DNA from 3 places in the Serratia sp. HNCC26DJ206 genome. Region 1 is predicted to be linked to each of the others. Evidence: predicted binding sites of a transcription regulator. Region 1 holds the regulator's gene; each other region holds the start of a gene.

Region 1 (10,676 bases):
CCCGCTGCGCGGTGCGGTGAGTGAACATGATGCGCTACACGCTATTTTCAAGGCCGTGCGCAAAGGTATTAAAGATCAGGGATGTAACCGAGCGATTATCGTGGCTCACAATGCCAACTTTGATCACAGCTTCCTGATGGCGGCCGCTGAGCGGGCCAGCCTGAAACGCAATCCATTCCATCCGTTTGCTACCTTCGATACCGCCGCGTTAAGCGGGTTAGTACTGGGCCAGACCGTGTTGGCCAAGGCCTGTATCGCCGCCGGTATGCCATTCGACAGCAGCCAGGCACATTCCGCCCTGTACGATACCGAACAAACGGCTCTGCTGTTTTGTGAACTGGTGAATCGTTGGAAACGTCTTGGTGGTTGGCCGCTCAGCAGCAACAACGCTGACTAAGCGTCATAAAAAATTCGGGCGGCATCTGTAACAGATGCCGCCCGAGTTTTTTCAGTAAAACCTTTCGCCATTAAGGCTGCTGATCTTCCTGCTGCTTATATTTCTCAGCCGTCTCTTTGAGTAACGGCTGCAATTCACCACGCTGATACATTTCCATAATGATATCGCAACCGCCCACCAGTTCACCGTCAACCCACAGCTGCGGGAAGGTTGGCCAATTGGCGTATTTTGGCAGTTCGGCACGGATATCCGGGTTTTGCAGAATATCAACATAAGCGAAACGCTCACCACAGGCGGAAAGCGCCTGGACGGCTTGCGCAGAGAAACCGCAGTTTGGCAATTTCGGTGAACCTTTCATGTACAGCAAAATTGGGTTAGCAGAAATCTGCTGCTGAATTTTTTCAATCGTCGTCATTATTGCTTCCTCAAGCCACATCTTGGCTACAACATCACACCGGCTATTGTAGCGGCAGGAACAGTATCAAGAAAACGCCATCTTTTGCAGGGACATTTCCGGTTGCCGGACGAGCTCTAAAAACCGCACCATTCCGGTTAAAACATACTCACAGAATAACATTTTTAATCCGACTATTTCACTATTATATTTTCGCGGTTGGCACGTGATGAATAATAAGCCACACTCGGTTTATTGATGCTTTTTTATACATTAACGGGTTGATTTTAAACCATAAAAAATGCCATTAACGTTTTCTCACAATATGGATTACTATTTATGAGTTCTACGCTGTTTTATATGGCAAATTTCGGGAATACTGTAGCCCGTTAGATATCTTTTTCGAGGCCAAGGTTGGTAACATTGACATGCGTTTAATTATTACGCTTTTCATGCTGTTGTTCTCACAGCTATTCTTCAATCTGGCGCACGCTGCGCCAAAGGCACATGTTTCTGCCGAGCAGCGTAAGGGGCATGTTAATGATGCCCGGCCTGACGATCGCAAGAAAAAGAAAGCGGATAAGGCCAGCAAAAAAGTGAAAGCCGTTGCGCCTCAGAAAACAGCGAAAATAAAGTCGCAGGCAGAGAAGAAAACCACACAGGTTAAATCAAAGAGTCAATCTACCCGCACTGCCAGCGTCAAAGTCACTCCGCCGAAAAAGGGTTACAAGAAAGGCTATGGTCGCCATCGTGAGCCGGATATGGCTACCGCGAAACTGGCCAAGAATGAAAAACCGCTGAAACTCAGCCCTGCGCACAAAAAACGTTATCAGCATGCCAAACAAACGGCCATGGCCAAACTCATGAGCCAGATGGGCAAGCCTTACCAATGGGGCGGTTCTTCACCGCACACCGGGTTTGACTGCAGCGGCCTGATTTATTACGCCTACAAAGACGTGGTGAAAATCAAAATGCCACGTACCGCCAACGAAATGTATCACCTGCGTGACGCCGCGCCGATCAAGAAAAGCGAGTTGGAGACCGGCGATCTGGTGTTCTTCCGCATCAATAACCGTGGCACTGCCGATCACGTTGGCGTTTACCTTGGTAACGGCAAGTTTATCCAGTCCCCGCGTACTGGCGAAGAAATCCGCGTCAGCCAGTTGGATAACGACTACTGGCAGAACCACTACATCGGCGCACGCCGTGTTGTCACGCCAAAAACTATCCGTTGATTTATTGCGGCTGAGACATAGCCTCAGCCGCCCTTTCCTGCCGATGCTTTAATCAATCAGCCGCTTAACATGCTTTAAACCTTTTTTTCACCCGGAAAGTTGCTAAGATTATTGTCCATAAAAAACACACAACCATTCTGTTTTCCTCCTTCAACCACCGGGTTGGAGGTTGTCGGAATAATAGTGCTGTATATAAAAAGGAGAAAGCAATGTCGTTTGAATTACCTGCATTACCGTATGAGAAAAACGCTCTCGAACCGCACATTTCTGCAGAAACCCTGGAATACCACTATGGTAAGCACCATAACACCTACGTGGTTAACCTGAACAACCTGGTGAAAGGCAGCGAGTTCGAAGGCAAAACCCTGGAAGAGATTGTCAAAACTTCTACCGGCGGCGTGTTCAATAACGCAGCACAGGTGTGGAACCACACCTTCTACTGGCATTGCCTGTCACCACAGGGTGGCGGCGAGCCAACGGGCGCAGTAGCCGCTGCGATCACCAAATCCTTTGGTTCTTTTGCTGCTTTTAAAGAGCAATTCACCGATGCCGCCGTGAAAAACTTCGGCGCGGGTTGGACCTGGCTGGTGAAAAAGGCGGATGGTACGCTGGCGATCGTTAGCACCTCAAATGCGGCAACCCCGCTGACCGGTGAAGACAAACCGCTGCTGACCGTTGACGTGTGGGAACATGCCTATTACATCGACTACCGCAATGCGCGTCCGAAATACCTGGAGAACTTCTGGGCATTGGTGAACTGGGCGTTCGTGGAAAAGAATCTGGCGTAATCGCTGGAGGTTGATAGCAAGGCGCAGCATGCTGCGCCTTTATTATTTCTTGGTATGAATCAGTTCAATGCGGCGATAAAACCGAAAACAATAATCATTGCTAAAGCACAAACGGTGGTAATCAATGACATCTTCAAATCGGTATCCATAACGACTCCCTATCAGATTGGCTTCACTAAGCATAAAATCCACACGATTAATGCGTCAAATCATTTTCACACAGTTCGTGACTAAAATCTTGTTATCATTTCCCAAGTTATAATGCCGAATAGATCTTCCACTTTGCGTCAATTTGGGACAAAATCCGCAGTTCACAACTGCGTACCGGCAAAATGCCCCTCCTGTTTAAGCGGCTTACGAACTCAGCACTAAAAACTCAGCTTCCGCTTCTCTGGAGAGAGATCTATGCAGGCAAACGATTAACATCATACTTACATGGCATAACATGTGAGTTCAGGAGTCATTCTTTACATGGCAACGATTAAAGATGTCGCCAAACGCGCTGGCGTGTCCACCACCACCGTTTCGCACGTCATCAATAAAACGCGTTTCGTCGCCGAAGAAACAAAAGAGGCCGTTCGGGCTGCGATCAAAGAACTGCACTACTCCCCGAGCGCGGTCGCACGCAGCCTGAAGGTTAACCATACCAAATCGATCGGTTTGCTCGCGACCTCAAGTGAAGCGCCCTACTTTGCTGAAGTGATCGAGGCGGTAGAGAACAGCTGCTATAGCAAAGGCTATACCCTGATCCTTTGTAACTCACACAATAACCTCGACAAACAGCGTGCCTACCTGGCGATGCTGGCGCAAAAGCGTGTTGATGGCCTGCTGGTAATGTGCTCGGAATACCCGGACCAGTTACTGGGCATGCTGGAGGATTATCGCAATATCCCCATGGTGGTGATGGATTGGGGTGCTGCACGCGGTGATTTTACCGATACCATTATCGATAACGCCTTTGAAGGCGGTTATCTGGCTGGCCGCTATCTGCTGGAACGTGGCCACCGTGATATCGGTGCTATTCCAGGGCAGTTATCACGCAACACCGGCGGCGGCCGCCATCAGGGCTTCCTGAAGGCGCTGCAAGAGGCCAACGTTGAGGTGCGTGAAGAGTGGATCGTCCAAGGGGATTTTGAACCCGATTCGGGTTACAAGGCCATGCACCAGATCCTGTCGCAGAAACACCGCCCTACGGCGGTATTTTGCGGAGGCGATATTATGGCAATGGGGGCGATCTGCGCCGCCGACGAACTGGGTCTGCGCGTCCCGCAGGATATTTCGGTGATCGGTTACGATAACGTGCGTAACGCGCGCTATTTCACCCCGGCGCTAACCACCATCCACCAGCCGAAAGAGCGCCTGGGGGAAATGGCTTTCACCATGCTGCTGGATCGCATTATCAGCAAGCGTGAAGAATCCCAAGTGATTGAAGTGCATCCAAAACTGATCGAACGCCGTTCCGTGGCCGATGGCCCATTTATCGATTATCGCCGCTAGTCTCTTCGCTCAACCACTCCTGGTTGAGCGTTTCACTATCCCCTAGATACTCCAGTAGCCAGGCCATCGCCGGTGATTGTGCGTTCTGCTGCCAGGTCAGGCAGCAGGCACTGGCGGGAAACGGCTCCTGCAATTGCAATGCCACCAGTTCACCGCTTTGTACCAATGGCAGTACGCGATGCGCGGGTACCATACCAACACACAACCCGCTGCGCAGGCAATCTACAGCGGAAACCCAGTCGGGGACGGTAAGCCGCCGCTGATTATCCAATGACCAGGTCACTCGCTTGGGCAAGTTGCGCGACGTATCCTCCAGCAATAGAGAAGGATATGGCCGCAGTTGATCGTTGCGCAGCAAACCGGTCAGACTGGCCAGCGGATGTGACGTGCTAACGACACACAACCAGTTCATAAAACCCATATCGCGAAAGGCAAAACCACCGCCCACCGGCACCGCACGCGTGGCACCGATCGCCATCTCGGCCCGGCCATCCACCAGCGCGTCCCACACGCCGTTGAACACTTCCGGTTGCACCATCAGTTCCACATCGGGGAAGTGGCGATAAAAATCCAGCACCAGTTGGCGACTGCGCTGCGGTTTAACAATGATGTCCACCGCGATTTTTAGCTGCCCGCGCCAACCATTGGCCACCTGCTGGCATTGACGACGCGTATCAAGCATTTTTTTGATAACAGTACGCGCTTCTTTTACAAACAGCGCACCGGCAGGCGTCAGTTCCACATCGCGATGGCGGCGTTCAAACAGCGGCACTGCCAGCCATTGTTCCAGTTGCCGCACGGTATAGCTTACCGCAGACGGCACACGGTGCAGCTCCTGTGCTGCCGCGCTAAAACTGCCGGTGCGCGCTACCGCATCAACGACATCGAGCGAATATTCAGACCACATCTCTTTTTGCCTTCAATTTTTTTAACAGCACCTAGCAAATATTACCGTTTCACAAGCAGAGATCCAGCCGGATACACTGGCCGGCGCTAAAAAACCTGCAATAAGAAAATGTTAATGAGAAATACCATGCAAAGTTTTGGATTTATGTTTTATCTCGCCGGCCTGAGTATGCTGGGCTATCTGGCCACCGATATGTATCTACCCGCCTTTGGTGCCATGCAACAGGATTTGCAAATCTCCGCCGGTGCCATCAGCGCCAGCCTGAGTATCTTTCTGGCTGGCTTCGCCTTTGCCCAACTGGTGTGGGGACCGCTTTCCGATAAGCTGGGCCGCAAGCCAGTTCTGCTGTTTGGTCTGGCGTTGTTTGCTCTCGGCTGCCTGGGGATGCTGTGGGTGCAAAATGCCGTGCAACTGTGGTCATTGCGTTTCATCCAGGCGATTGGGGTCTGCTCTGCCGCTGTAACCTGGCAGGCCATCGTGGTGGATCGCTATCGCGATGGTAAAGTTAACCGCATTTTCGCCACTATCATGCCATTGGTTGCGCTTTCTCCGGCACTGGCCCCGCTGGTCGGTGCCTGGCTGCTGAACCATATGGGCTGGCGAGCGATCTTTGCGGTGTTGCTGGGTATCGCTGTCTTGTTGTTCGTACCCACCTTGTTGCTGAAAGAGACAGCCAGAATCGTACCTTCTGCCGATAAAAAGCCCGGCCTCAGCTTCCTGCAAATCCTGAAGTCTCCAGTTTTCAGCGGCAACGTGATGATCTTTGCCGCCTGTTCAGCCAGCTTCTTTGCCTGGCTGACCGGTTCGCCGTTTATTCTCGGCAATATGGGGTACAGCCCGAATGATATTGGCCTGAGCTATGTTCCACAGACGTTGGCCTTTTTACTCGGCGGTTACGGTTGTCGTACAGCATTGAACCGCATTTCAGGCAAAACCTTGTTGCCGTGGCTACTGGTAGCTTATGGAGTCAGCATGGTGGCGTTGTATCTGGTTGCCACGTTAAGCCAACCGACCTTAACTAGCCTGTTGATCCCATTCTGCTTTATGGCTTTGGTTAACGGTGCCAGTTATCCGATTCTGGTGACAAATGCGCTGATGCCGTTCCCTGATAACAGCGGTAAAGCCGCAGCCTTGCAGAATACCTTGCAATTAGGGTTGTGTTTTATCGCCAGTATGTTGGTTTCGGCATTTATCACCCAACCGTTGCTAGCAACGGTTACCGTAATGGTCGCTACGGTGGTTTTGGCTGCCTTAGGGTACATGGTACAGCGTGGGAAGGGAGAGGTTGATGGGCAGGTAACCCGCCAAGAACATGCTGACTCTATGTCATAATTGTCTTTATAAATAGTTACTTGATGAAAATTCCAGCCGAGCGCGATTTACTGTTGAGTATGCGCCTCGGCAAGCCTATACTCGAAGCAACCTTTCAAAATAACATCTATATAGAACTTTTATCGCAGTAACTATTGTGTACGCGAATGGCGTCACACTTTATTTAAGGAATCATTTTCCCGTGCCTTTTGGCATAGGGGGTCTCTTAAATTTCCTCTGTCCATAGTCGGATATCAGACACCACGGCGAAATTTTACCGTAGGTAAACGTATGCCTCATTAGAAATTGTCTACGCTATTTTCTTGTGGGTCATAAGTCAGAAGAAGGTGATGGAGAAGCTATGAGTTCATCGTGTATAGAAGATCTGAGCATTCAAGATAACCAATGGTACCGTATCGCGCATGAAATGCTCGCCATGGCCGGTATTGAGATCAACGGTTCACGCCCTTTCGATATTCAGATTAAAAATCCCAATTTCTTTAAACGCGTCTTGCAGGAAGGCTCTTTGGGATTGGGCGAAAGCTATATGGATGGTTGGTGGGAGTGTGAACGGCTGGACGTTTTTTTTCAGCGCGTTGTTGCCGCCGGTCTTGAGAAAAAACTCCCCCGCAAACTGAAAGATACTCTGCGCATTGCTGCTGCCCGCCTGGGCAATCTGCAATCCAAGAAACGTGCCTGGATTGTCGGCAAAGAACATTACGATTTGGGTAACGACCTGTTCACCCTGATGCTTGATCCCTATATGCAATATTCTTGTGGCTACTGGAAAGAAGCCACCACGCTGGAAGAGGCGCAAGAAGCCAAACTGCGTATGATTTGCGAAAAGCTGCATCTGCAACCCGGTATGCGCTTGCTGGATATCGGCTGTGGCTGGGGCGGGCTTTCGGCCTATGCGGCCAGGCATTACGGGGTTTCCGTGGTTGGCGTGACCATTTCAGCGGAACAACAGAAGCTGGCGCAAGATCGCTGTGCAGGCCTGGATGTGGAGATTTTGCTGAAGGATTACCGCGATCTTCGCCAGCAGTTTGACCGCATTGTTTCTGTCGGGATGTTCGAACACGTCGGCCCGAAAAATTATCGGACCTATTTCAAGGTCGTTGAACGTAATTTAAAACCCGATGGTATTTTCCTGCTGCACACCATCGGCTCAAATCAGACAGATATGAGTGTTGATCCGTGGATCAACAAATATATCTTTCCGAATGGTTGTCTGCCCTCGGTCAAACATATCGCCCAAGCCAGTGAAGGGCGTTTTGTGATGGAGGATTGGCACAATATCGGCAGCGATTATGATCGCACCCTGATGGCCTGGTATGAACGCTTTAAGCGGGCATGGCCACAGTTGGCTGTGAACTATTCCGAACGCTTTGAGCGCATGTTCAGCTATTATCTGAACGCCTGCGCCGGTGCGTTTCGCGCCCGTGACATTCAACTGTGGCAGGTGGTGTTCAGCCCAAAAGGCGTCGAGGGCGGACTGCGTGTTTCGCGTTAAGAACAACAGACTGGCTCACAGAATAACACCCCCAGCATCACCGCAATGCCGTTCACTTAAGCGCAAAACGGCATAATTATGCAGCAGATGCTGAAGGTGTAGCCTCCCTCTCCCTGTGGGAGAGGGCCGGGTGAGGGGCTTTAGTTTAGTGATCTTCCCCTCACCCTAACCCTCTCCCCGAGGGAGAGGGAACTGGTTAGCCTTAACTGATCGGCATTGCCCAGCATCAGCGGGGATATTCTTAATACAGACAATCATTCAAGCTTTTGGCAATAACACATTTGCCGCTTCAATCGCGGCTTCGCGGCTGGCCAGCACGCGCTCAACGGTATCAACTACCGCCTGAGTCTGTGGGTCAATCTCGATATTCACTTTATCCCCCAGACGCCGTTTGCCCAAGGTGGTGCGTTCAAGCGTTTCTGGGATCAGATGCACACAGAAACGGTTATTGATCACTTCACCAATGGTGAGGCTAATGCCGTCGATGCCAATGAACCCTTTATGCAGCACATATTTCATCAGATCGGCACTCGGCATGCGCAGCCAGATCTGGCGGTTATTTTCTGAGGTGTAAATTTTAGCAACTTCAGCGGTGCAAATAATATGGCCGGACATCAGGTGCCCGCCAATTTCATCATTAAATTTGGCGGCTCTCTCGATATTGACCACATCACCCTGCTTCAATTCACCAAGATTGGTCAAACGCAGGGTTTCTTTGATCAGATCAAAACTGACCTGGTTGCCTTTAATCTCGGTTACCGTCAGGCAGCAACCGTTATGGGCGACCGATGCACCCAGCGCCAACCCCGGCAGCAGTTCACTGGGCATTTCAACAATATGAGTACGAAAATTGGGTTTTTCATCAACGGCAACCAACCGAGCGGTGCCTTGCACAATACCGGTAAACATGTAGGCCTCTTCTTCTGAATGTGTTCAAAGCGCTCCCCGCAGTTTGCCCCAGTTAAAGCAGAAAACCAAATTCACGACGGCAAAAAAACTGCGCTTGCGTATTTAATAACTATTTTGTCACAAGATTTGCTTAAGTACGCCGAGCAGGTACAATCTTTTTGACAAAATTCCGCTATTTTTTAATTGTTGCCCGCTGATGGTAACCCTCTCTTCATCATAAATAATAAAAAGGTGTATGCGTGCAGAAGTACTTCATTGAAGCGCGTAGTTTGTTGGCCCTGGCGATCCCGGTAATCATCGCGCAAATATCGCAAACTGCCATGGGCGTGGTCGATACCATTATGGCCGGTGCTTACAGTGCCACGGATATGGCCGCCGTGGCCGTTGGCACATCGATCTGGCTCCCGGCCATTCTGTTTGGTCACGGCCTGCTGTTGGCCCTGACTCCGGTGATTGCCCAACTGAACGGCGCAGGCCGCCGCGATCGCATTGCCCATCAGGTGCGCCAGGGCTTCTGGCTGGCGTCAGGGGTTTCGGTGCTGATTATCGTCGCCATCTACAACAGTAAATTGGTCATCGATATGATGCACGGTATCGATCCCCAGTTGGCGGATAAAGCCGTCGGTTATCTACATGCCATTATGTGGGGAGCTCCCGGCTATCTGTTCTTCCAGGTGGTACGTAACCAGTGTGAAGGGCTTTCAAAAACCAAGCCCGGCATGGTGATTGGCTTTATCGGTCTGCTGGTCAATATTCCCATTAACTACATTTTCATCTACGGCAAATTCGGTATGCCTGAGCTGGGCGGTGTCGGTTGCGGCGTCGCCACCGGTAGCGTGTATTGGATCATGTTCCTGCTGATGCGCTGGTATGCCAAACACGCATCGTCGCAGCGTGATATCAAATTGGCCGTTGGCCAGCGTCGCGGCCCAGATTGGCAAACCCTGAAGCGCCTGATCGGCCTTGGCATGCCGGTCGCGCTGGCTCTGTTTTTTGAAGTGACGCTGTTTGCGGTCGTGGCGCTGCTGGTGTCACCACTGGGTATTGTCTCGGTTGCCGGGCACCAGATTGCCCTGAACTTCAGCGCGCTAATGTTTGTACTGCCGCTGTCGCTCGGCGTCGGTGCCACCATCCGCGTTGGCCACCGCTTGGGGGAACGGTCGGTGGAAGGCGCTCGGGTCGCGGCTTACTCAGCGATTGGCGTTGGTATTGCCATGGCGTGCTGTACCGCGCTGTTCACCACGGTTTTCCGGGAGCATATCGCCCTGCTGTATAACGACAGCCCGGCGGTGGTAGCCATGGCGTCACACCTGATGCTGCTGGCAGCCATTTACCAGATCTCCGACTCGGTGCAGGTGATCGGCAGCGGTATCCTGCGTGGCTACAAAGATACCCGCTCGATTTTCTACATCACCTTTGTCGCCTATTGGATCCTGGGGCTGCCCAGTGGCTATCTGCTGGCGCTGACGGACTATGTTGTTCCGGCCATGGGGCCAAGCGGTTTCTGGATTGGCTTTATCATTGGCCTGACCTTTGCCGCCATCATGATGGCATGGCGCATGCACTGGCTACAGCGGCAACCTGCGGCCTTGATCCTGCAACGTTCCACCCGTTAAGGCTATTTGCCGGTCGGTGTTATGCAGACCGGCGAGTTCCCCATCAATCTTTGCAGAAAAAACCGCCTCGCTGCGCATAAGCTCAGCAATCGCGTGAAATACCAAATAA
Region 2 (10,676 bases), on a different contig from region 1:
CCGTGCTGCTGGCGTCACAAAACGCCGATCATCTTCCGTGCCACGCCACAGTGGTTCGTCAGCATGGAGCAAAAGGGCCTGCGTCAGCAGTCGTTGGCCGAGATCAAAGGCGTGAAATGGATCCCGGATTGGGGCCAGGCACGTATCGAAATGATGGTGGCAAACCGCCCAGACTGGTGTATCTCGCGCCAGCGTACCTGGGGTGTGCCAATGTCGCTGTTCGTGCACAAAGATACCGAACAGCTTCATCCGCGCAGCGTCGAGCTGATGGAAGAAGTGGCGAAGCGCGTTGAGCAGGAGGGTATTCAGGCGTGGTGGGATCTGGACGCCGCCGATATCCTCGGCGCTGAAGCGGCCGACTACGTGAAAGTGCCAGACACGCTGGACGTATGGTTTGACTCAGGTTCAACCCATTCTTCGGTGGTGGATGTGCGCCCTGAGTTCAACGGCCACGGTGCCGACATGTATCTGGAAGGCTCTGATCAACATCGCGGCTGGTTTATGTCATCGTTGATGATCTCGACCGCCATGAAGGGGAAAGCGCCTTATAAAGAAGTGCTGACCCACGGTTTCACCGTGGATGGTCAGGGCCGCAAGATGTCCAAATCCATCGGCAACACCGTCAGCCCGCAGGACGTGATGAACAAGCTGGGTGGCGACATCCTGCGCTTGTGGGTGGCTTCTACCGATTATACCGGTGAGATTGCGGTTTCTGACGAAATCCTCAAGCGTGCAGCCGACTCCTATCGCCGCATCCGCAATACCGCGCGTTTCCTGCTGGCTAACCTGAACGGGTTTGAGCCAAGCACCGACTGCGTGGCTCCAGATGAGATGGTGGTGCTGGATCGCTGGGCGGTTGGCCGTGCGTTGGCGGCACAGCAGGATATCGAGCAGGCTTATGCCAACTATGATTTCCATGAAGTGGTGCAGCGCCTGATGCAGTTCTGCTCGGTCGAAATGGGCTCCTTCTATCTGGATATCATCAAAGATCGCCAGTACACCGCGAAGAGCGACAGTATCGCTCGCCGTAGCTGCCAGACTGCGCTGTTCCACATTGCCGAAGCGATGGTGCGCTGGATGGCACCGATCATGTCCTTTACCGCCGATGAAATCTGGGCCTTCCTGCCGGGCAAGCGCGCGCAGTTTGTGTTCACTGAAGAGTGGTACGGCGGCCTGTTCGGGCTGGCCGAAGGCGAAGGCATGAACGATGGCTTCTGGGACGATCTGCTGAAAGTGCGTGGTGAAGTCAACAAGGTGCTGGAGCAGGCGCGTGCGGATAAGCGCATTGGCGGCTCGTTGGAAGCGGCAGTCACTCTGTATGCAGATAACGATCTGGCTGCACGCCTGCATAGCCTGCAGGATGAATTGCGTTTTGTGCTGTTGACCTCGGCTGCCACGGTGGCACCACTGGCCGATGCTCCGGCGGATGCGCAGCCAAGTGAACTGTTGAAAGGGCTGAAAATTGCGTTCAGCACCGCGGCTGGTGAGAAATGTCCGCGTTGCTGGCATTACACCACCGATATCGGCCAGGTGGCGGAACATGCGGAGCTCTGCGGCCGCTGTGTCACCAACGTCGCCGGTGACGGTGAAAAGCGTAACTTTGCCTGATAACTGAATGCCTGAAAAATGAGTGCCTGATGAGTAGACCGATAAGTTCGACCGGCTTGCGCTGGCTTTGGCTGGTAGTGGTGGTGTTGGCGCTGGATCTTGCCAGCAAACAGTGGATCCTGAATAACTTCGTGCTGGGCCAGACCCAGCCGTTGTTCCCGTCATTCAACCTGTATTACGCGCGTAACTACGGCGCGGCGTTCAGTTTCCTGGCGGATCACGGTGGTTGGCAACGCTGGTTCTTTGCCGGTATTGCTATCGCGATCGTGGCGGTACTGCTGGTGATGATGTATCGCAACAGCGCGCAGCAGAAGCTGAGCAATATCGCCTATGCCCTGATTATTGGTGGTGCGCTCGGTAACCTGTTTGATCGCCTGTGGCATGGTTTTGTCGTGGATTTTATCGATTTCTACATCGGTAACTGGCACTACCCGACCTTCAACCTGGCAGACAGCTTTATCTGCGTCGGGGCAGCCATGATTGTGCTGGAAGGTTTTCTGCCAGCGAAGAAACGCGTGAAGAGCGAAGGTAAGTAATATGACGGCTCAGGTTAGCAGCAACAGCGCGGTACTGGTGCATTTTACGCTGAAACTGGCGGACGGTTCGACCGCAGAATCCACCCGTGGTAATGGCAAACCGGCGCTGTTCCGCTTGGGTGATGGCAGCCTGTCGGCACCGCTGGAGCAGCAACTGCTGGGCTTGCGGGCTGGTGACAAGTGCGCTTTCACCCTGCAACCGGAAGCGGCATTCGGTACCGAGAACCCGGATCTGATCCAGTTCTTCTCGCGCCGTGACTTTGCCGAAACCGGCGTGCCGGAGGTGGGGACCATCATGCTGTTTACCGCCATCGACGGCAGCGAAATGCCGGGCGTGGTGCGTGAAGTAGCGGAAGATTCCATCACCGTGGATTTTAACCATCCGTTGGCGGGGCACCTGGTCACCTTCGATATTGAAGTGCTGGAGATCGACCCGCAGCCGCAGCAGGAGGCAACGCATGCAAATATTGCTGGCTAACCCACGCGGTTTTTGTGCCGGGGTTGATCGTGCGATCAGCATTGTGGAGCGTGCGCTGGAGATTTACGGCGCACCTATCTACGTGCGCCACGAAGTGGTGCACAACCGCTATGTGGTAGACAGCCTGCGCGAACGCGGTGCGGTGTTTATTGAAGAGATCTCGGAAGTGCCGGACGGCTCGATCCTGATCTTCTCTGCGCACGGGGTTTCTCAGGCGGTGCGTGCCGAAGCGAAAGCGCGCGAACTGACCATGTTGTTCGATGCCACCTGCCCACTGGTGACCAAAGTGCATATGGAAGTCGCCCGTGCCAGCCGTAAGGGCACTGAAGCGATTCTGATTGGTCATGCCGGGCACCCGGAAGTAGAAGGCACCATGGGCCAGTACAGTAACCCGAAAGGGGGCATGTACCTGGTGGAGTCGCCGGAAGATGTCCGCAAGTTGCAGGTAAAGAACGAAGGTAACCTGTGCTTTATGACGCAGACCACGTTGTCGGTGGATGATACCTCCGAGGTGATCGATGCGCTGCGCAAGCGATTCCCGAATATCATCGGGCCGCGCAAAGACGACATCTGCTACGCCACCACCAACCGCCAGGAAGCGGTGCGTAATCTGGCGGGGGATGCTGATGTGGTGCTGGTGGTGGGGTCAAAAAACTCCTCCAACTCCAACCGTCTGGCCGAACTGGCGCAGCGCGTGGGTAAACCGGCTTATCTGATCGATTCAGCGGCAGATATTCAGGAATCTTGGCTGAAAGATGCGGCTACCATCGGCGTGACTGCGGGCGCTTCCGCACCAGACGTGCTGGTTCAGGACGTGATCAGCCGCTTGAAAGTGCTGGGCGGTCTGGATGTTCATGAAGTCAGCGGTCGTGAAGAGAATATCGTGTTTGAAGTGCCGAAAGAGCTGCGGGTAGATATCAAGCAGATCGATTAGGCCGCTACATAGCGCGTCAACAACGGGAAGCCAATGGCTTCCCGTTTTTCGTTAGGGTCTGACAAGACCCAAGACATTTCAAGTTATAGAGCTTATCAAGCGCCATTCGTGGCGCTTGAGGTTGATGACAAAGTGGTCTTTAAGCCTGAGATACCCGGGCCTAGCGCACCGAGGGGCGCTCCGGCGGCTTACGCCGCTACGACCCCTTCGGCACGCTCTCCCTAATAACCGGCTTTGTCAGCAGTCTGAAGCGCCATTCGTGGCGCTTTTTTTATCTGCGCTATCCCTGCTCAAACAGCCGCTAAACCGGCGATACAGGCACTGACACCGACCACACTACCGCAACCGGGTGAACACTTATCGTTCGCTGCGTACATTCGTTTAAGCAGTATGGCGCTGTAGCTAGCACCCAGGGAGTGGGATAGCGGCGCCTACCTGCAGAGGGGGTGATTAAGTGGTGGTTAACCGCTGAAAGCACGTTATCAGCCCGGCATTGCCCGGGTTTTTTTGTACCTGGCGTATGGCGATAACCTTCTATCCACAACGATGAAATTTAACGAAATGATGAGGATTACCATGAAAAAGATAGCGATTTATTCATTTGTAGCAGGGGTTCTGGCATCAAGCGGCGCGTTTGCTGCCAGTGACAGTATTGTAGCAACGTCGGCCCCACCTCAGTATGAGGCCCCCAGCAAACAGGCCAGAGCGCTGTTCGCGGGTGATACCACAACCTATGTAAAATGTGTCTATAAAGTGGGCGGCCAGGATGACAGCAATCCATCCTCATCTTGGCTATGGGCGAAAGTGGGTAGTAACTATGCGAAGCTGAAAGGGTATTGGTACAACTCAATGCCGCTGGCAAACATGTTCTATACCGAAGCACCCTATGCGGAGGTGATGAACTTGTGCACCAGCACTCTGGCGGCCGCAGGCGTCAGTTCCCCTATTGTTATCCCTTATGCCTCTGATTACACCTTGTCCTATTACTATGTGATTTGGAATCAAGGGGCTAACCAGCCGGTTATCAAGGTTGGCGGCAGGGAGCTTGAGCGTATGGTGGTGTTTGGCGACAGTCTGAGCGATACCATCAACGTCTATAACGGTTCATACGGTACCGTGCCGAATAGTAGCTCTTGGCTATTGGGCCACTTCTCTAATGGCAAGCTTTGGCATGAATACCTTTCCACGGCCTTGAATCTGCCAAGCTATGTGTGGGCGACCGGCAACGCGGAGAGTGGAGAGAAACCGTTCTTTAACGGATTCGGTAAACAGATGGATTCGTTCAGGGATTATCATGCTCGCACTAAGGGGTACGACATTGGCAAGACGCTGTTTACCGTACTGTTTGGCGGGAATGACTTTGTAACGGGCGGAAAAAGTGCCGACGAGGTTATTGGTCAATACACAACACAGCTGAATCGCCTGGCCCAATTAGGGGCAAAGCAGGTGGCGGTGTTCCGGCTGCCAGATTTTTCAGTGATACCCAACGTTGCCAAGTGGACGGACGCTGATAAGGCTAAGCTGAAAGAGAATAGCGTTCAGTTTAATGACAAGGTCGAGAAGCTTATCGCTAAGCTGAACGCCGAATATCCTCAAACGACGTTTTATACGCTGAGGCTGGATGAGGCTTTTAAACAGGTGCTGGAAAACAGCGGCCAATACGGCTTTGTGAATAAGACGGACACCTGCTTGGATGTTTCCCAAAGTGGCTACAGCTATGCCGTGGGAGGCGCTGCGAAAGCGGTATGTAAGAGCAGCAATGCGGCGTTTGTATTCTGGGACAACATGCACCCCACCACTAAAACGCATGGATTGTTGGCTGAGCTGTTAAAAGCTGAGGTGGTGCAGGGGCTTGCGGCTCCATAACCTATCGCCGAGCGTAGTTGATTTTTAGCTTGGCATAACTCACCCGCCTTCTTGGCGGGTTTTTAATGGCGTATCCGTCCGGTGATCCAGCCTCCCGAACCGATCTTTTTTCTGCATAGAAACTGCATAATTATGTAAATCCATGCGTGCGTTCTTGCTTGTCTGATTGTTAATCAATTGATAGCGTTACTGATAAAAGCATCGGGATAACATAATATTCTAATTCTGCATGAAATCCTCTGGCAGTGATCATGCAGGGCAGTTACTCTGAACCTTATGCTCGTCATAGGGGCACCAAAATCAAGAAGAGAGAAAAGTATGACTGATTCACAGGTCCGCATCGCGATTGCGGGTTCCGGTGGCCGCATGGGGCGTCAATTGATTCAGGCGGTGCAGCAGGCGCAGGGCGTGATGTTGGGGGCGGCTTTGGAGCGCCCAGGCTCAAGCCTGGTGGGAACTGATGCTGGTGAACTGGCCGGTGTTGGGGCGCTGGGGGTGGCCGTCAGCGACAGCCTGGATAGCGTGGCTAATGATTTCGATATTCTGATCGATTTCACCCGCCCAGAAGGCACCTTGGCACATCTGGCGTTCTGCGTGGCACATAAAAAAGGCATGGTCATTGGTACCACCGGTTTTGATGATGCTGGTAAAGCGGCGATCGGCGATGCTGCACAACATATCGGCATCGTGTTTGCTGCCAACTTCAGCGTTGGCGTCAACGTGATGCTCAAACTGTTAGAAAAAGCCGCCAAGGTGATGGGCGACTATACCGATATTGAAATTGTCGAAGCGCATCACCGCCACAAGGTGGATGCTCCTTCCGGCACTGCGCTGGCAATGGGCGAAGCCATCGCCGGGGCGTTGGGGCGTGATTTGAAAGAGTGTGCGGTTTACCAACGCGTTGGCTATACCGGTGAGCGCGATCCGAAGAGCATCGGTTTTGCCACGATTCGCGCCGGAGATATCGTGGGCGAGCACACCGCCATGTTTGCCGATATTGGCGAACGGATAGAAATTACGCATAAAGCATCCAGCCGCATGACTTTTGCCAATGGTGCGGTGCGCGCGGCATCCTGGATCACCAAGCAGCAAAAAGGGCTGTTTGATATGCGTGATGTCCTTGGTTTAGAGCAGTTATAATGTTTTGCATGCCATCTTGATGTGGTTGTATTGATCATAGTGCTATGATAATCGGACAATAATTTTATTGTCCTTTTTTTAACCATAAAAATAGGGCTTACGGTCAATATTTATGATGTATGGCCTTTTTTAATCAGTTATCTTTTGCTTTATCTCCTTTTTCTCTCTTCATTTGTTCATCAGGGCTCTGTTTTAGCGGTTATCATGGCTTTTCTGTGTCATTGTGTCTCGCAACCGTTTACTAGCCCGAGTTTCCGTATGTTTTTATCAGTGTGAAGCCCATAAAACCGTGAGAACAGCAAAAATACGATAAAAAATGGTGCTTTGAGTAGACAAGTCAGGTGCTCATCATTAAAATGCGCCCAATTTGCCAAAAATTAGCCTTGATGGCGGTTTTTGCATTGATTTAGGCGGTGAAATCTGAATTAATATGCAAATATTATGATTGATTATTCCTTGGAGGGTGTTTTGATTAAGTCAGCGCTATTGGTTCTGGAAGACGGAACCCAATTCCACGGTCGGGCCATCGGGGCAGAAGGTACGGCAGTGGGGGAAGTGGTCTTCAATACGTCGATGACCGGTTATCAAGAAATCCTCACTGATCCTTCCTATTCCCGCCAGATCGTTACTCTTACTTATCCTCATATCGGCAATGTCGGCACCAATGCTTCCGACGAAGAATCCTCCGCTGTTCACGCTCAAGGCCTCGTCATTCGTGACCTCCCACTGATTGCCAGCAACTATCGCAACGAAGAAGGTCTTGCCGAGTACCTCAAGCGCAACAACATCGTGGCGATTGCCGATATCGATACCCGTAAATTGACCCGTCTGCTGCGCGAAAAGGGCGCACAAAACGGCTGTATCATTGCCGGTGATGTCACCAATGCTGAATTGGCGCTACAAAAGGCCAAAGCCTTCCCTGGCCTGAAAGGCATGGATCTGGCGAAAGAAGTCACCACCAAAGAAGCTTACGCCTGGCAGCAGGGCAGTTGGACGCTTGAAGGTGACTTGCCGGAAGCGAAAGCAGCGAGCGAACTGCCCTACCACGTGGTGGCCTACGACTACGGCGCCAAGCGCAACATCTTGCGTATGTTGGTGGATCGCGGCTGCCGCCTGACGGTGGTGCCTGCGCAAACCCCGGCCGCTGACGTGCTGAAAATGAATCCGGACGGTATCTTCCTGTCCAACGGGCCGGGCGACCCGGAGCCGTGCGATTATGCGATTACCGCCATCAAACAGTTTTTGGCAACCGACATTCCGGTATTTGGCATCTGCCTGGGCCATCAGCTACTGGCGCTCGCTAGCGGTGCGAAGACCGTGAAGATGAAGCTCGGCCATCACGGTGGCAACCACCCGGTCAAAGATCTGGATAACAACACCGTGATGATCACCGCGCAGAACCACGGCTTTGCGGTGGATGAAAATCATCTGCCCGCTACGCTGCGCGTCACGCACAAATCCCTGTTTGACCACACGGTGCAAGGGATCCACCGCACCGACAAAGCGGCGTTCAGCTTCCAGGGGCACCCTGAAGCCAGCCCAGGCCCGCACGATGCTGCGCCGCTGTTCGATCACTTTATCGAACTGATTGAGACTTACCGTTCCAACGCCAAATAATCAGGAGCCATAACAGCCATGCCAAAACGTACAGATATAAAAAGCATCCTGATCCTCGGCGCTGGCCCGATCGTTATCGGCCAGGCGTGTGAGTTTGACTACTCCGGTGCTCAGGCGTGTAAGGCGCTGCGTGAAGAGGGTTACCGCGTTATTCTGGTCAACTCCAACCCGGCAACCATCATGACCGACCCGGAAATGGCCGATGCGACCTACATCGAGCCGATTCATTGGGAAGTGGTGCGTAAAATCATCGAAAAAGAGCGCCCGGATGCGGTACTGCCGACCATGGGCGGCCAGACGGCGCTGAACTGTGCGCTGGAACTGGAGCGCCAAGGCGTGCTGGCCGAGTTCGGTGTGACCATGATCGGTGCCACGGCCGATGCCATCGACAAAGCGGAAGATCGCCGCCGTTTCGACATCGCCATGAAGAAAATCGGCCTGGATACCGCGCGCTCCGGCATCGCCCATAATATGGAAGAAGCGCTGGCGGTGGCCGCTGACGTCGGCTTCCCGTGCATTATCCGCCCGTCGTTTACCATGGGCGGCACCGGTGGCGGTATTGCCTACAACCGCGAAGAGTTCGAAGAGATCTGCGAGCGCGGTCTGGATCTATCGCCAACCAAAGAGCTGTTGATTGACGAATCGCTGATCGGTTGGAAAGAGTATGAAATGGAAGTGGTGCGCGACAAGAACGATAACTGCATCATTGTCTGTTCCATCGAAAACATCGACGCGATGGGCATCCACACCGGCGACTCGATCACCGTCGCCCCGGCACAGACGCTGACCGACAAAGAATACCAGATCATGCGTAACGCCTCGATGGCGGTGCTGCGTGAAATCGGCGTCGAAACCGGCGGCTCCAACGTGCAGTTCTCGGTAAACCCGAAAACCGGCCGCCTGATCGTGATCGAAATGAACCCGCGCGTGTCCCGCTCTTCTGCGCTGGCGTCGAAAGCCACCGGCTTCCCGATTGCCAAGATTGCCGCCAAGCTGGCGGTGGGTTACATGCTTGACGAACTGATGAACGACATCACTGGCGGCCGTACTCCGGCGTCCTTTGAGCCGTCTATCGACTACGTGGTGACCAAAATTCCTCGTTTCAACTTCGAGAAATTTGCCGGTGCTAACGATCGCCTGACCACCCAGATGAAATCGGTTGGTGAAGTGATGGCGATTGGCCGTACCCAGCAGGAATCCTTGCAGAAAGCGCTGCGTGGCCTGGAAGTGGGCGCGACCGGTTTTGATCCGAAAGTGAGCCTGGACGATCCCGAAGCGCTGACCAAGATCCGCCGCGAACTGAAGGAAGCCGGTTGTGACCGCATCTGGTATATCGCTGACGCTTTCCGCGCCGGTATGTCTATCGACGGCGTGTTCAACCTGACCAATATCGACCGCTGGTTCCTGGTGCAGATCGAGGAGCTGGTGCGTTTGGAAGAGCAAGTGGCTGAAACGGGCATCAACAGCCTGAACGCCGAGTTCCTGCGCACGCTGAAGCGTAAAGGTTTTGCCGATGCGCGTTTGGCTACGCTGGTGGGTGTTTCCGAAAACGAAATCCGCAAGCTGCGCCACAGCTTTAACCTGCACCCGGTCTACAAACGTGTTGATACTTGTGCTGCTGAATTCGCTACCGACACCGCTTACATGTATTCCACCTATGAAGAAGAGTGCGAATCCAACCCAACCAACGATCGTCCGAAAGTGATGGTGTTGGGCGGTGGCCCGAACCGTATCGGCCAGGGTATCGAATTCGACTACTGCTGCGTGCATGCCTCGCTGGCACTGCGTGAAGACGGTTACGAGACCATCATGGTCAACTGTAACCCGGAAACCGTGTCTACCGATTACGACACCTCGGATCGCCTGTACTTCGAACCGGTGACGCTGGAAGACGTGCTGGAAATCGTGCGTATCGAGAAGCCAAAAGGCGTGATCGTGCAGTACGGTGGCCAGACTCCGCTGAAGCTGGCGCGTGAGCTGGAGGCCGCAGGCGTGCCGATTATCGGCACCAGCCCAGATGCGATCGACCGTGCCGAAGACCGCGAACGTTTCCAACAGGCGGTTAACCGCCTGGGCCTGAAACAACCGGCCAACGCCACGGTAGCCACCATTGAGCAGGCGGTAGAAAAAGCCACTGGGCTTGGTTATCCGCTGGTGGTGCGTCCATCTTACGTGTTGGGTGGCCGTGCGATGGAGATCGTTTACGACGAAGTCGACCTGCGCCGCTACTTCCAGAATGCCGTCAGCGTGTCTAACGACGCCCCGGTGCTGCTGGATCGCTTCCTGGATGATGCGGTAGAAGTGGACGTTGATGCCATCTGCGACGGCGAACGCGTGCTGATTGGCGGCATCATGGAGCACATCGAACAGGCTGGCGTGCACTCCGGTGACTCCGCGTGTTCACTGCCGGCTTACACCCTGAGCAAAGAGATCCAAGATGTAATGCGTCAGCAGGTTGAAAAGCTGGCGTTTGAGTTGCAGGTGCGCGGTTTGATGA
Region 3 (10,676 bases), on a different contig from region 1:
CCGGTGGATATTTCCATGCAACCGCCCAATCGCCAGGCTTGGCTTGCCAGTAACGCCCCTCAGGTACCGACCCTTGGTGAATAACAATACCGTCAGTCACAAATGGCAAAGGGTCACGATGCCAGGATGTGCGCCACTGCTCCACCTCATCCAGCGTATTGACCGGTTTTGAGTATTGCTGGGTGAACGCAAAACCCATCGCAGTAAGCTGCTGCAAACGTTCGGCCATATTCGGTGGGCCATCAGGCCATGCCCAGACAAACAGGCTGAGCTGTTTCAGCTCCAGGGAAAGTTGCTTGCGCATCAGCATGCCGGCAACTTTTGCCCGCGCATTGATCCCCCCAAGCGTTTGCTGGCGGTGATCGTTCACCATCAGGAACAGCTCCCCCTGTAACACTAATTGTGCGGGAGCCCTCGGCAAATCTTGGGGAACCGCGGGAATGGCTTTGACCTTTTCCAGCCAGTCTTCACCTTTCTCCCCGTTGCCCCTGCTGATAGCGCTGACCAGTTTTCCTTGCTGATAGACCAACGTGACGGCCACGCCATCAATCTTGGGCTGAACCCACAGGTCACTGCGCCCTTGCATCCATTGCCCCACGGCCACGCGATCTGGCAGCTTGCGCAAACCGGTCTGGGTAACAGGATGCAGCGTTTTACCTTCCGGTAAAACCGGCCTGACGTCTGCCAATGGCTCCTTACCGGCGCAATTTTGCCAATGTTGCAGTTGCTTCAGCAAGCTGTCGTAAATCTCGTCATCAACCAAACTACGACCCTGATGGTAATAAGCCTCATCCCAGCGCTCTAACTGGCTATTTAATGCCGTTATCTCCAACTGCAATCTTTCTGGCCGCCAGCTTGGGCAGGTTTGGGCCCATGCCGTGCTACACAGCAGCCCTACGGCTATCAGCATAGTCCTGATGTAATTACTGTACCCCGACATCGCACACCTCCTTGGTGCAGGGCAGTAAAAACGGAAACTGAATGATTGGCGATGGCTAAAAATCAGAAATGCAAAGTGGTTCCAGAAAGGAATGAACGTTTGCTGAAAACGCCGAAAATTTCCAGAGATGCTGCGCAAATTGGCTTTTTTCCCCTGTTTTTAACAGAAAGCAGCGGCCAAAATGCGACCCAACGCTGCATACCGGGCTTTAGCCGTGTATACTGTGCGGAGAAAATACACATCTGCTGTTACTGGCTTATCAACCGCTATCAACGAACATCATCATGGCTCAAGGCACGCTTTATATTGTCTCTGCACCTAGCGGCGCAGGGAAATCAAGTCTGATTCAGGCTTTGTTAAAGACGCAACCGCTGTACGACACGCAGGTTTCGGTTTCACACACCACGCGCGCAAGTCGCCCGGGTGAGAATCACGGCGAACATTATTTCTTCGTCTCTAAAGACGAATTTCGCCATATGATTGAGCGGGATGAGTTTCTTGAGCACGCCGAAGTGTTCGGCAACTATTACGGCACGTCGCGTGTTGCAATTGAGCAAGTGCTATCGACCGGTGTCGATGTCTTCCTGGATATCGACTGGCAAGGTGCGCAGCAGATCCGTGCCAAAATGCCCCAGTCGCGCAGCATCTTTATCCTGCCGCCATCAAAGGAAGAGTTGGGCCGCCGCCTGAGGGGCCGCGGGCAAGACGCTGATGAGGTGATCGCCAGGCGCATGGCGCAGGCCGTTGCAGAGATGACGCACTACGCGGAGTATGATTATTTAATCGTGAATGATGATTTCGATCTGGCACTGTCCGATCTGAAAACCATTATTCGCGCCGAACGCTTGCGTTTGGGCCGACAAATGCTGCGGCATGACGCTTTAATCAGCAAACTATTGGCAGACTGAAGACAGTTTCAGTATTATGCCCAGTCTTTTCGTCACCTGTGGAGTAGCACAAATATGGCACGCGTAACTGTTCAAGACGCTGTAGAGAAAATTGGTAACCGTTTTGACCTGGTGTTGGTCGCTGCTCGTCGGGCGCGTCAAATCCAGACCGGTGGTAAAGACGCTCTGGTACCTGAAGAGAATGATAAGTACACCGTTATCGCACTGCGCGAAATCGAAGAAGGGCTGATCAACAGCCAGATCCTCGATGTGCGTGAGCGCCAGGAGCAGCAAGAGCAGGAAGCCGCAGAGATTCAAGCGGTTACCGCAATTGCTGAAGGTCGTCGTTAATTAGACTGTGAGTCTGCCTTGTACCTGTTTGAAAGCCTGAATCTGCTGATTCAACGTTACTTGCCTGAGGAGCAGATTAAACGCCTCAAACAGGCATACCTCGTTGCACGTGATGCTCACGAGGGACAGACACGCTCCAGCGGTGAGCCCTACATTACTCACCCTGTTGCCGTGGCCTGTATTCTGGCGGAAATGCGTCTCGACTATGAAACGCTAATGGCAGCCCTGCTGCACGACGTCATCGAAGACACCCCGGCCACCTATCAGGATATGGAACAACTGTTTGGCAAAAGCGTTGCCGAACTGGTTGAAGGCGTATCCAAGCTCGACAAGCTGAAATTCCAGGATAAGAAAGAAGCGCAGGCGGAAAACTTCCGCAAAATGATCATGGCAATGGTGCAGGATATCCGCGTCGTTCTGATCAAGCTGGCTGATCGCACTCACAATATGCGGACTCTTGGTTCGCTGCGCCCCGACAAACGGCGGCGCATCGCGCGCGAAACCCTGGAAATTTACAGCCCGCTAGCCCACCGGCTGGGTATTCATCATCTGAAGATCGAGCTGGAAGAGTTGGGCTTCGAGGCGCTCTATCCGAACCGTTACCGTGTCATTAAAGCCGTGGTGAAAGCCGCGCGCGGTAACCGTAAGGAGATGATCCAGAAGATTCTTTCTGAGATCGAAGGGCGTTTAACCGAAGCGGGTATTCCCTGCCGCGTCAGCGGGCGGGAAAAGCATCTCTATTCCATCTACTGCAAGATGCACCTGAAAGAACAGCGTTTCCATTCAATTATGGATATCTACGCGTTCCGGGTGATCGTGAAAGAAGTCGACACCTGCTACCGGGTGCTGGGCCAGGCCCATAGCCTGTATAAGCCACGTCCGGGGCGAGTGAAAGACTACATCGCCATTCCTAAGGCCAACGGCTACCAATCACTGCACACATCGCTGATCGGCCCGCACGGCGTACCGGTTGAAGTGCAGATCCGTACCGAAGACATGGATCAGATGGCAGAGATGGGGGTTGCTGCGCACTGGGCCTATAAAGAAAGGGTTCCAGGCGAAACCACCGGCACAACCGCACAGATCCGCGCTCAGCGTTGGATGCAGAGCCTGCTTGAGCTGCAACAAAGTGCGGGCAGCTCGTTTGAATTTATAGAAAGCGTAAAATCCGATCTGTTCCCAGATGAAATTTACGTTTTCACCCCGGAAGGGCGCATCGTTGAACTGCCTGCGGGCGCAACGCCGGTCGACTTTGCTTATGCAGTGCACACCGATATCGGCCATGCCTGCGTGGGCGCACGCGTCGATCGCCAGCCGTATCCGTTGTCACAATCGTTGTCCAGTGGTCAGACGGTGGAAATCATCACCGCGCCGGGCGCACGGCCTAACGCTGCCTGGCTGAACTTTGTTGTCAGCTCAAAAGCCCGCGCTAAAATCCGCCAGATGCTGAAAAACCTCAAGCGTGACGACTCTGTCAGCCTGGGCCGCCGTTTGCTTAACCACGCGTTAGGCGGCAGCCGTAAGCTTTCTGAAGTACCGCAGGAAAACATCCAGCACGAACTGGAACGCATGAAGCTGGCTACGCTGGACGACCTACTGGCAGAAATCGGCCTCGGTAATACCATGAGCGTGGTCATCGCGAAGAACTTGCAGGGCGATCACTCCAACCTCGGGGCTTCTTCCGGCGTGCGCAATCTGGCCATTAAAGGGGCCGATGGCGTTCTGATTACCTTCGCCAAGTGCTGCCGGCCAATTCCGGGCGATCCGATTATTGCCCACGTCAGCCCAGGCAAAGGGTTGGTGGTCCACCATGAGTCCTGCCGTAACATCCGCGGCTACCAGAAAGAGCCTGAGAAATTCATGGCGGTAGAGTGGGATCTGGAAACCGAGCAGGAATTCATTGCTGAAATCAAAGTGGATATGTTCAACCATCAGGGAGCATTGGCTAACCTGACGGCGGCCATTAATGCGGCCGAATCGAATATTCAAAGCCTGAATACCGAAGAGAAAGATGGCCGGGTCTACAGCGCCTTTATTCGCTTAACCACGCGCGATCGCATCCATCTGGCAAACATTATGCGTAAGATCCGTATCATGCCGGATGTCATCAAAGTTAACCGTAACCGAAACTAGCGCTTATGAGCCCTGAACGTTATGCACGGATTTGTGAAATGCTATCCACCCGGCAGCCCGACCTGACGGTCTGTCTGGAACAGGTACACAAACCGCATAACGTCTCCGCGATTATTCGCACCGCCGATGCCGTTGGTGTACATCAGGTGCATGCCGTGTGGCCAACCACGCGGATGCGCACGCTGGTTTCTTCCGCCGCAGGCAGCAACAGTTGGGTAAACGTCCAAACCCACCCGACCATTGCCGATGCCGTGGCACAGATGAAAAGCCAGGGGATGCAGATCCTGGCTACCCACCTTTCCGCACGCGCCGTCGATTTTCGCGCAGTGGACTATACCCGCCCGACCTGTGTACTGCTGGGGCAGGAAAAAACCGGTATCACCGAAGAAGCGCTGGCGCTGGCCGATCAAGACATCATTATTCCGATGATCGGTATGGTGCAATCGCTCAATGTCTCTGTGGCTGCCGCATTAATTCTGTATGAAGCCCAGCGTCAGCGACAAAACGCTGGCATGTACCGCCGCGAACACAGCGCACTGAATAAAGAAGAGCAACAACGCCTGCTGTTTGAGGGGGGTTATCCGGTGCTGGCCAACGTGGCCAAGCGCAAAGGGCTGCCACGCCCGTATATTGATGAGCAGGGCCAAGTGATTGCCAGCGCCGAATGGTGGGCAACCATGCAGGCAACGACGGTACGCCGATGAAAGGCCGCCTGCTGGATACCGTCCCTCTTACAACACTTTCCGGGGTTGGAGCCAGCCAGGCAGGTAAATTAGCCAAAATCGGCCTGAATACCATTCAGGATTTGCTGTTACACCTGCCACTGCGTTACGAAGATCGCACTCGCCTTTACTCCATCAACGATCTGCTGCCCGGCATTTTTGCCACGGTGGAAGGGGAAGTGCTGCGCAGCGATATCAGTTTTGGTCGCCGCCGCATGCTGACCTGCCAGATCAGCGACGGCACCGGCCTTCTGACCATGCGGTTCTTCAATTTCAACGCGGCGATGAAGAACAGCCTGGCCACCGGTCGCCGCGTGACGGCTTACGGTGAAATCAAACGCGGCACTCACGGTGCCGAAATCATTCATCCTGAATATCGTATTCAGGGTGAAAGCAGTGAAGTTGAGCTGCAAGAAGCCCTGACACCGGTCTATCCCACCACCGAAGGCGTGCGTCAAGCCACGCTGCGCAAGCTGACCGACCAAGCATTAGAACTGCTGGATACCTGTACCATCGCCGAATTACTGCCTGCGGAACTGAGCGGTGGATTAATCAGCCTGCCACAGGCGCTACATACCCTGCACCGCCCGCCGCCGGATATCCAACTGGCCGATCTGGAGCAGGGCAAACACCCAGCACAAAAACGCCTGATTCTGGAAGAGCTACTGGCGCATAACCTCAGCATGCTGGCAGTACGTGCAGGCGCGCAAAGCTATAAAGCACTATCACTCACGCCAGACGACCGGCTGAAAAAGCGTTTCCTCGCTCAGTTACCATTTGCCCCTACCGGTGCGCAAAATCGTGTAGTAGCCGATATCGAAGCCGATATGCAGAAAGGTTTCCCGATGATGCGCCTGGTGCAAGGGGATGTTGGTTCAGGCAAAACTCTGGTTGCAGCACTGGCCGCCCTGCGTGCCATCGCCCACGGTAAGCAGGTGGCGCTGATGGCCCCTACCGAGTTACTGGCCGAACAACACGCCAATAACTTCCGCCAATGGTTTGAACCGCTGGGGATTGAGGTGGGCTGGCTGGCGGGGAAGCAAAAGGGCAAAGCACGCATCGCACAGCAGGACGCAATTGCCAGCGGGCAAGTATCGATGGTGGTAGGAACGCACGCCATCTTCCAGGAACAGGTGCAGTTCAATGGCCTGGCACTGGTGATTATCGATGAACAACACCGCTTTGGCGTGCATCAGCGGCTGGCACTGTGGGAAAAAGGCGAAGAGCAAGGGTTCCATGCTCATCAGTTGATCATGACCGCTACGCCAATTCCACGCACGCTGGCGATGACCGCCTATGCCGATCTCGACACTTCGGTTATCGACGAACTGCCGCCGGGGCGCACGCCGGTAACCACCGTAGCAATCCCTGATACGCGCCGTGCCGATATTATTCAGCGGGTAAAAAGCGCCTGTTTAGAAGAAAGCCGCCAAGCGTATTGGGTTTGTACGCTGATTGAAGAGTCCGACCTGCTGGAGGCTCAAGCAGCGGAAGCCACCTGGGAAGAATTGAAAATCGCCCTGCCGGAGCTGAAGGTGGCTCTGGTCCATGGCCGCATGAAGGCGCAAGAGAAACAGGCGGTGATGCAGGCCTTCAAACAGGGTGAATTGCAGCTCCTGGTCGCGACCACGGTGATCGAAGTGGGGGTTGATGTACCCAATGCCAGCCTGATGATTATCGAAAACCCGGAGCGGCTCGGATTGGCACAGTTGCACCAGCTACGCGGCCGCGTTGGCCGTGGTGCCGTCGCCTCTCACTGCGTGCTGCTGTATAAAACCCCGCTCAGCAAAACGGCGCAAAAACGCCTGCAGGTGCTGCGCGACAGTAACGACGGCTTTGTGATTGCCCAGCGCGATCTGGAAATCCGTGGGCCGGGCGAACTGTTGGGTACGCGCCAAACCGGCAGCGCAGAGTTCAGAGTGGCCGATCTGTTGCGCGATCAGGCGATGATCCCAGAGGTTCAGCGCACGGCGCGCCACATCCACCAGCACTATCCGCAACATGCTCACGCCCTGATTGAGCGCTGGCTGCCTGAAACCGCCCGTTACTCTAACGCCTGATTTTATCGCCCTCTCCCACGGAAAGGGCGACATCATTTAGCCAAACATCGGCAACATCAGATACAGCTTAATCACGATGGCATTGGCGATATCAATAAAGAACGCCCCCACCATCGGCACCACGAGAAACGACAGGTGCGAAGGGCCAAAGCGATCGGTAATCGCTTGCATGTTGGCAATCGCCGTCGGCGTCGCCCCCATACCAAAACCACAGTGCCCAGCGGCCAATACCGCGGCATCATAGTTTTTGCCCATCACGCGATAGGTCACAAAGATCGCATACAGCGCCATCACCAGGGCTTGTACCACCAGAATCGCCAGCATCGGCAATGCCAGAGAGGCCAGTTCCCACAAACGCAGGCTCATCAGCGCCATTGCCAGAAATAGGGACAAGCTGACGTTACCCAACACCGAAACGGCGCGCTCAAACACCGTATAGAAACCGGTGGCCGACAGCGTGTTACTGAGGATCACCCCCACAAACAGCACGCAAACAAACGTGGGCAGTTCGAAGGCGCTACCATTCAGTAATCCAAAAATAAATTTCCCGAGGCTCAAGCAGATAGCGATCATGGCAATGGTTTCGACCATCACCAGCGAGGTAATTAGGCGGCCACTTTCCGGCTTTTCAAAACCGCTTGGTTGCACGCTGTCTTCCGGGCTTCCTTCTGGGGTTGAAGAGTGCTTCACCAGATAACGCGCCACTGGGCCACCAATCAGCCCCCCCAGCACCAGACCAAAGGTGGCGCAGGCTATCGCGACTTCTGTCGCATTTTCAAAACCATAGCGTTCGATGAACACCTTACTCCAGGCAGCGCCGGTGCCATGGCCGCCAGAAAGCGTAATTGAGCCAGCAATCAGCCCCATCAGCGGATTCAAGCCGAGTATTTTCGCCATGCCGATACCAATGGCGTTCTGCACCACCAGCAGGCCCAGCACGACAAACACGAACACAAACAGCGCCTTGCCCCCTGCGCGCAAACGCGCCAGGTTAGCATTCAGGCCGATGGTGGCGAAAAAAGCCAGCATCAAGGGATCTCTCAGCGACATATCAAAGCTGACTTCCCAGTCGACGGTTTTTTTCACCAGCAACAACAACAACGCCACCAGCAAACCGCCCGCCACCGGGGCCGGAATAGTATATTTTCTTAACCAAGGGATGGATCGTACACATTTGCCCCCAAGGAGCAAAACCAGCGTGGCAGCCACTAACGTGCCATAGGTATCGAGATGGAACATCTCAGGTACTCCGTGTCAGAATCGATATACAATAAATTATAAACCATAATTTTAGTCAGGCTTTTAACTCGATGAGTAGTCAATTATTAGTGGAAAAGACTAATAAAAAAAGAAAAAGCGAACGAAAATGTGACCTTCATAAGGCTAAATTTGGCAAAAATATTAATGCGCAACCGTTTGCTTTTGTGAGGCGGATCATTAAAATGCTTTCTTTGCCGCTTCAGGGAACGCTACACCATGTCCATCCAATCCGCTGAGCTTGATACCGCGCAACAGGCATCAGCAACCGCTCCACGCACCAGTGAACTGATTTATCGCCTGGAAGATCGCCCGCCGTTGCCGCAAACCCTGTTTGCCGCCGGTCAGCATCTGCTGGCGATGTTTGTTGCCGTGATCACCCCAGCCCTGTTGATCTGCCAGGCACTTGGCCTGCCCGCACAGGATACGCAGCACATTATCAGCATGTCGCTGTTTGCTTCAGGTTTGGCCTCGATTCTGCAAATCAAAACCTGGGGCCCGGTGGGTTCTGGCTTGCTATCCATTCAGGGCACCAGCTTTAACTTTGTCTCGCCGCTGATTATGGGTGGGCTGGCGTTGAAAAACGGCGGTGCCGACGTGCCAACCATGATGGCTGCGCTGTTCGGCACATTGATGGTGGCTTCCTGTACTGAAATCCTGCTCTCAAGGGTGTTGCATCTGGCACGCCGCATTATTACCCCGCTGGTATCCGGTATTGTGGTGATGATCATCGGCCTGTCGCTGATTCAGGTGGGTCTGACCTCCATCGGTGGTGGCTACGCGGCCATGAACGACCATACTTTTGGCGCACCGAAAAACCTGTTGCTGGCTGGCGCAGTGCTGGTGGTGATCATTCTGCTTAACCGCCAGCGCAATCCTTACCTGCGCGTGGCTTCGCTGGTGATCGCCATGGCTGTGGGTTATCTGCTGGCCTGGGCGATGGACATGCTGCCGGAAACCCAACCGGCCACCAATACGGCCACGATTAATATTCCAACGCCGCTGTATTACGGTCTGGGCTTTGACTGGAACCTGCTGCTGCCACTGATGCTGATCTTTATGGTGACCTCGTTGGAGACCATTGGTGACATTACGGCAACTTCCGACGTTTCTGAACAACCGGTCAGCGGCCCGCTGTATATGAAACGCCTCAAAGGTGGCGTGCTGGCCAACGGCCTGAACTCGATGCTGTCGGCCGTATTTAACACCTTCCCGAACTCCTGCTTCGGTCAGAACAACGGCGTGATCCAACTGACTGGCGTAGCCAGCCGCTACGTCGGTTTCGTGGTTGCCTTGATGCTGATCGTGCTGGGGCTGTTCCCAGCGGTCGCCGGTATTGTGCTGCACATCCCAGAACCGGTGCTGGGTGGCGCCACCATCGTGATGTTCGGCACCATTGCCGCCTCCGGCGTGCGTATCGTTTCCCGCGAGACCCTGAACCGCCGTGCGATCATGATTATGGCGCTGTCTCTGGCCGTTGGCATGGGCGTTTCCCAGCAACCGCTGATCCTGCAATTTGCACCGGATTGGCTGAAAACCCTGTTCTCTTCCGGCATCGCCGCCGGTGGGATCACCGCCATTGTGTTAAACCTGCTGTTCCCGCAGGAAAAATAACCAATCCGACCCTAAGTGGTAAAACGGCCGGTAGCAAAGTGCTATTGGCCGTTTTTTTATTGTCTTTCAGGCTATTGCACTTGAGCTGGCAGGATAATTACGGCATAAACAGGGTATCTTTTCTGACCGCTACGGATTCGGACGATGAAATTTATCGGAAAACTGTTGCTGACGTTGTTACTGCTGGCGTTGCTCGCTGTGGTACTGCTATACGTCTTGGGGCAAACACGCTGGGCTGCGGGCTGGATGAGCCGTTGGATCAGCAATAACAGTGAATACCGCCTATCGGTGGAAAAAATCACCCATTCATGGAGTAAGCCAGGGCAAATCACGCTGGAAGAGGTCACTTTTGCTCAGGCTAACCAGCCGCAGGTGCTGGCCGCCAAGCAGGTGGATTTTGCCTTCAGCCTACGGCAGATCACTGAACCAGGTTACTTCGGCAGCGTGACGCTGCGTGACGGGACGCTCAATATACAATCACAGCAGGGCATCTCCTTGCCAATTCAGGCTGATACGCTGCAACTGAGCAATATGGCGTTGCAGTCCAACGAGGCAAACTGGCGGTTGAATGCGCAAAAAGTGAATGCCGGTGTTACCCCTTGGCAGCCGACCACTGCCCATGTGCTGGGTGAAAACAACCAGTTCCAGTTCAGCGCCGGTTTGATGGTCTTGAACGGTGTTCCTGCCTCGCAGGTGTTGGTGCAAGGTGAAA

The links. Region 1 encodes PurR, which represses purine synthesis genes. Its sites were predicted from a motif close to CANGCAAACGTTTGCNTG; they were not measured.
Region 2: a site for PurR is predicted at 6,790-6,807, ahead of carA (glutamine-hydrolyzing carbamoyl-phosphate synthase small subunit). Genes of this name have one in related genera too.
Region 3: a site for PurR is predicted at 8,499-8,516, ahead of AC2A1E_RS14540 (nucleobase:cation symporter-2 family protein). Genes of this name have one in related genera too.

What each region holds. Positions count from the first base shown of each region.
Region 1 is NZ_JBXUGP010000028.1:56,272-66,947, reverse strand. Features, by position in the region: gene rnt (ribonuclease T) at 1-397, shown strand, start outside; gene AC2A1E_RS18505 (Grx4 family monothiol glutaredoxin) at 468-812, opposite strand; gene AC2A1E_RS18500 (C40 family peptidase) at 1,220-2,026, shown strand; gene sodB (superoxide dismutase [Fe]) at 2,236-2,814, shown strand; gene cydH (cytochrome bd-I oxidase subunit CydH) at 2,874-2,963, opposite strand; gene purR (HTH-type transcriptional repressor PurR) at 3,286-4,311, shown strand; gene punR (DNA-binding transcriptional activator PunR) at 4,292-5,218, opposite strand; gene punC (purine nucleoside transporter PunC) at 5,333-6,550, shown strand; gene cfa (cyclopropane fatty acyl phospholipid synthase) at 6,891-8,042, shown strand; gene AC2A1E_RS18465 (riboflavin synthase subunit alpha) at 8,301-8,951, opposite strand; gene AC2A1E_RS18460 (MATE family efflux transporter) at 9,191-10,567, shown strand.
Region 2 is NZ_JBXUGP010000018.1:117,667-128,342, forward strand. Features, by position in the region: gene ileS (isoleucine--tRNA ligase) at 1-1,608, shown strand, start outside; gene lspA (signal peptidase II) at 1,638-2,144, shown strand; gene fkpB (FKBP-type peptidyl-prolyl cis-trans isomerase) at 2,146-2,622, shown strand; gene ispH (4-hydroxy-3-methylbut-2-enyl diphosphate reductase) at 2,603-3,556, shown strand; gene AC2A1E_RS13850 (SGNH/GDSL hydrolase family protein) at 4,133-5,422, shown strand; gene dapB (4-hydroxy-tetrahydrodipicolinate reductase) at 5,741-6,562, shown strand; gene carA (glutamine-hydrolyzing carbamoyl-phosphate synthase small subunit) at 7,031-8,179, shown strand; gene carB (carbamoyl-phosphate synthase large subunit) at 8,198-10,676, shown strand, end outside.
Region 3 is NZ_JBXUGP010000020.1:22,434-33,109, reverse strand. Features, by position in the region: gene ligB (NAD-dependent DNA ligase LigB) at 1-940, opposite strand, end outside; gene gmk (guanylate kinase) at 1,225-1,848, shown strand; gene rpoZ (DNA-directed RNA polymerase subunit omega) at 1,903-2,178, shown strand; gene spoT (bifunctional GTP diphosphokinase/guanosine-3',5'-bis pyrophosphate 3'-pyrophosphohydrolase) at 2,197-4,311, shown strand; gene trmH (tRNA (guanosine(18)-2'-O)-methyltransferase TrmH) at 4,317-5,015, shown strand; gene recG (ATP-dependent DNA helicase RecG) at 5,012-7,093, shown strand; gene gltS (sodium/glutamate symporter) at 7,130-8,332, opposite strand; gene AC2A1E_RS14540 (nucleobase:cation symporter-2 family protein) at 8,570-9,964, shown strand; gene AC2A1E_RS14535 (AsmA family protein) at 10,109-10,676, shown strand, end outside.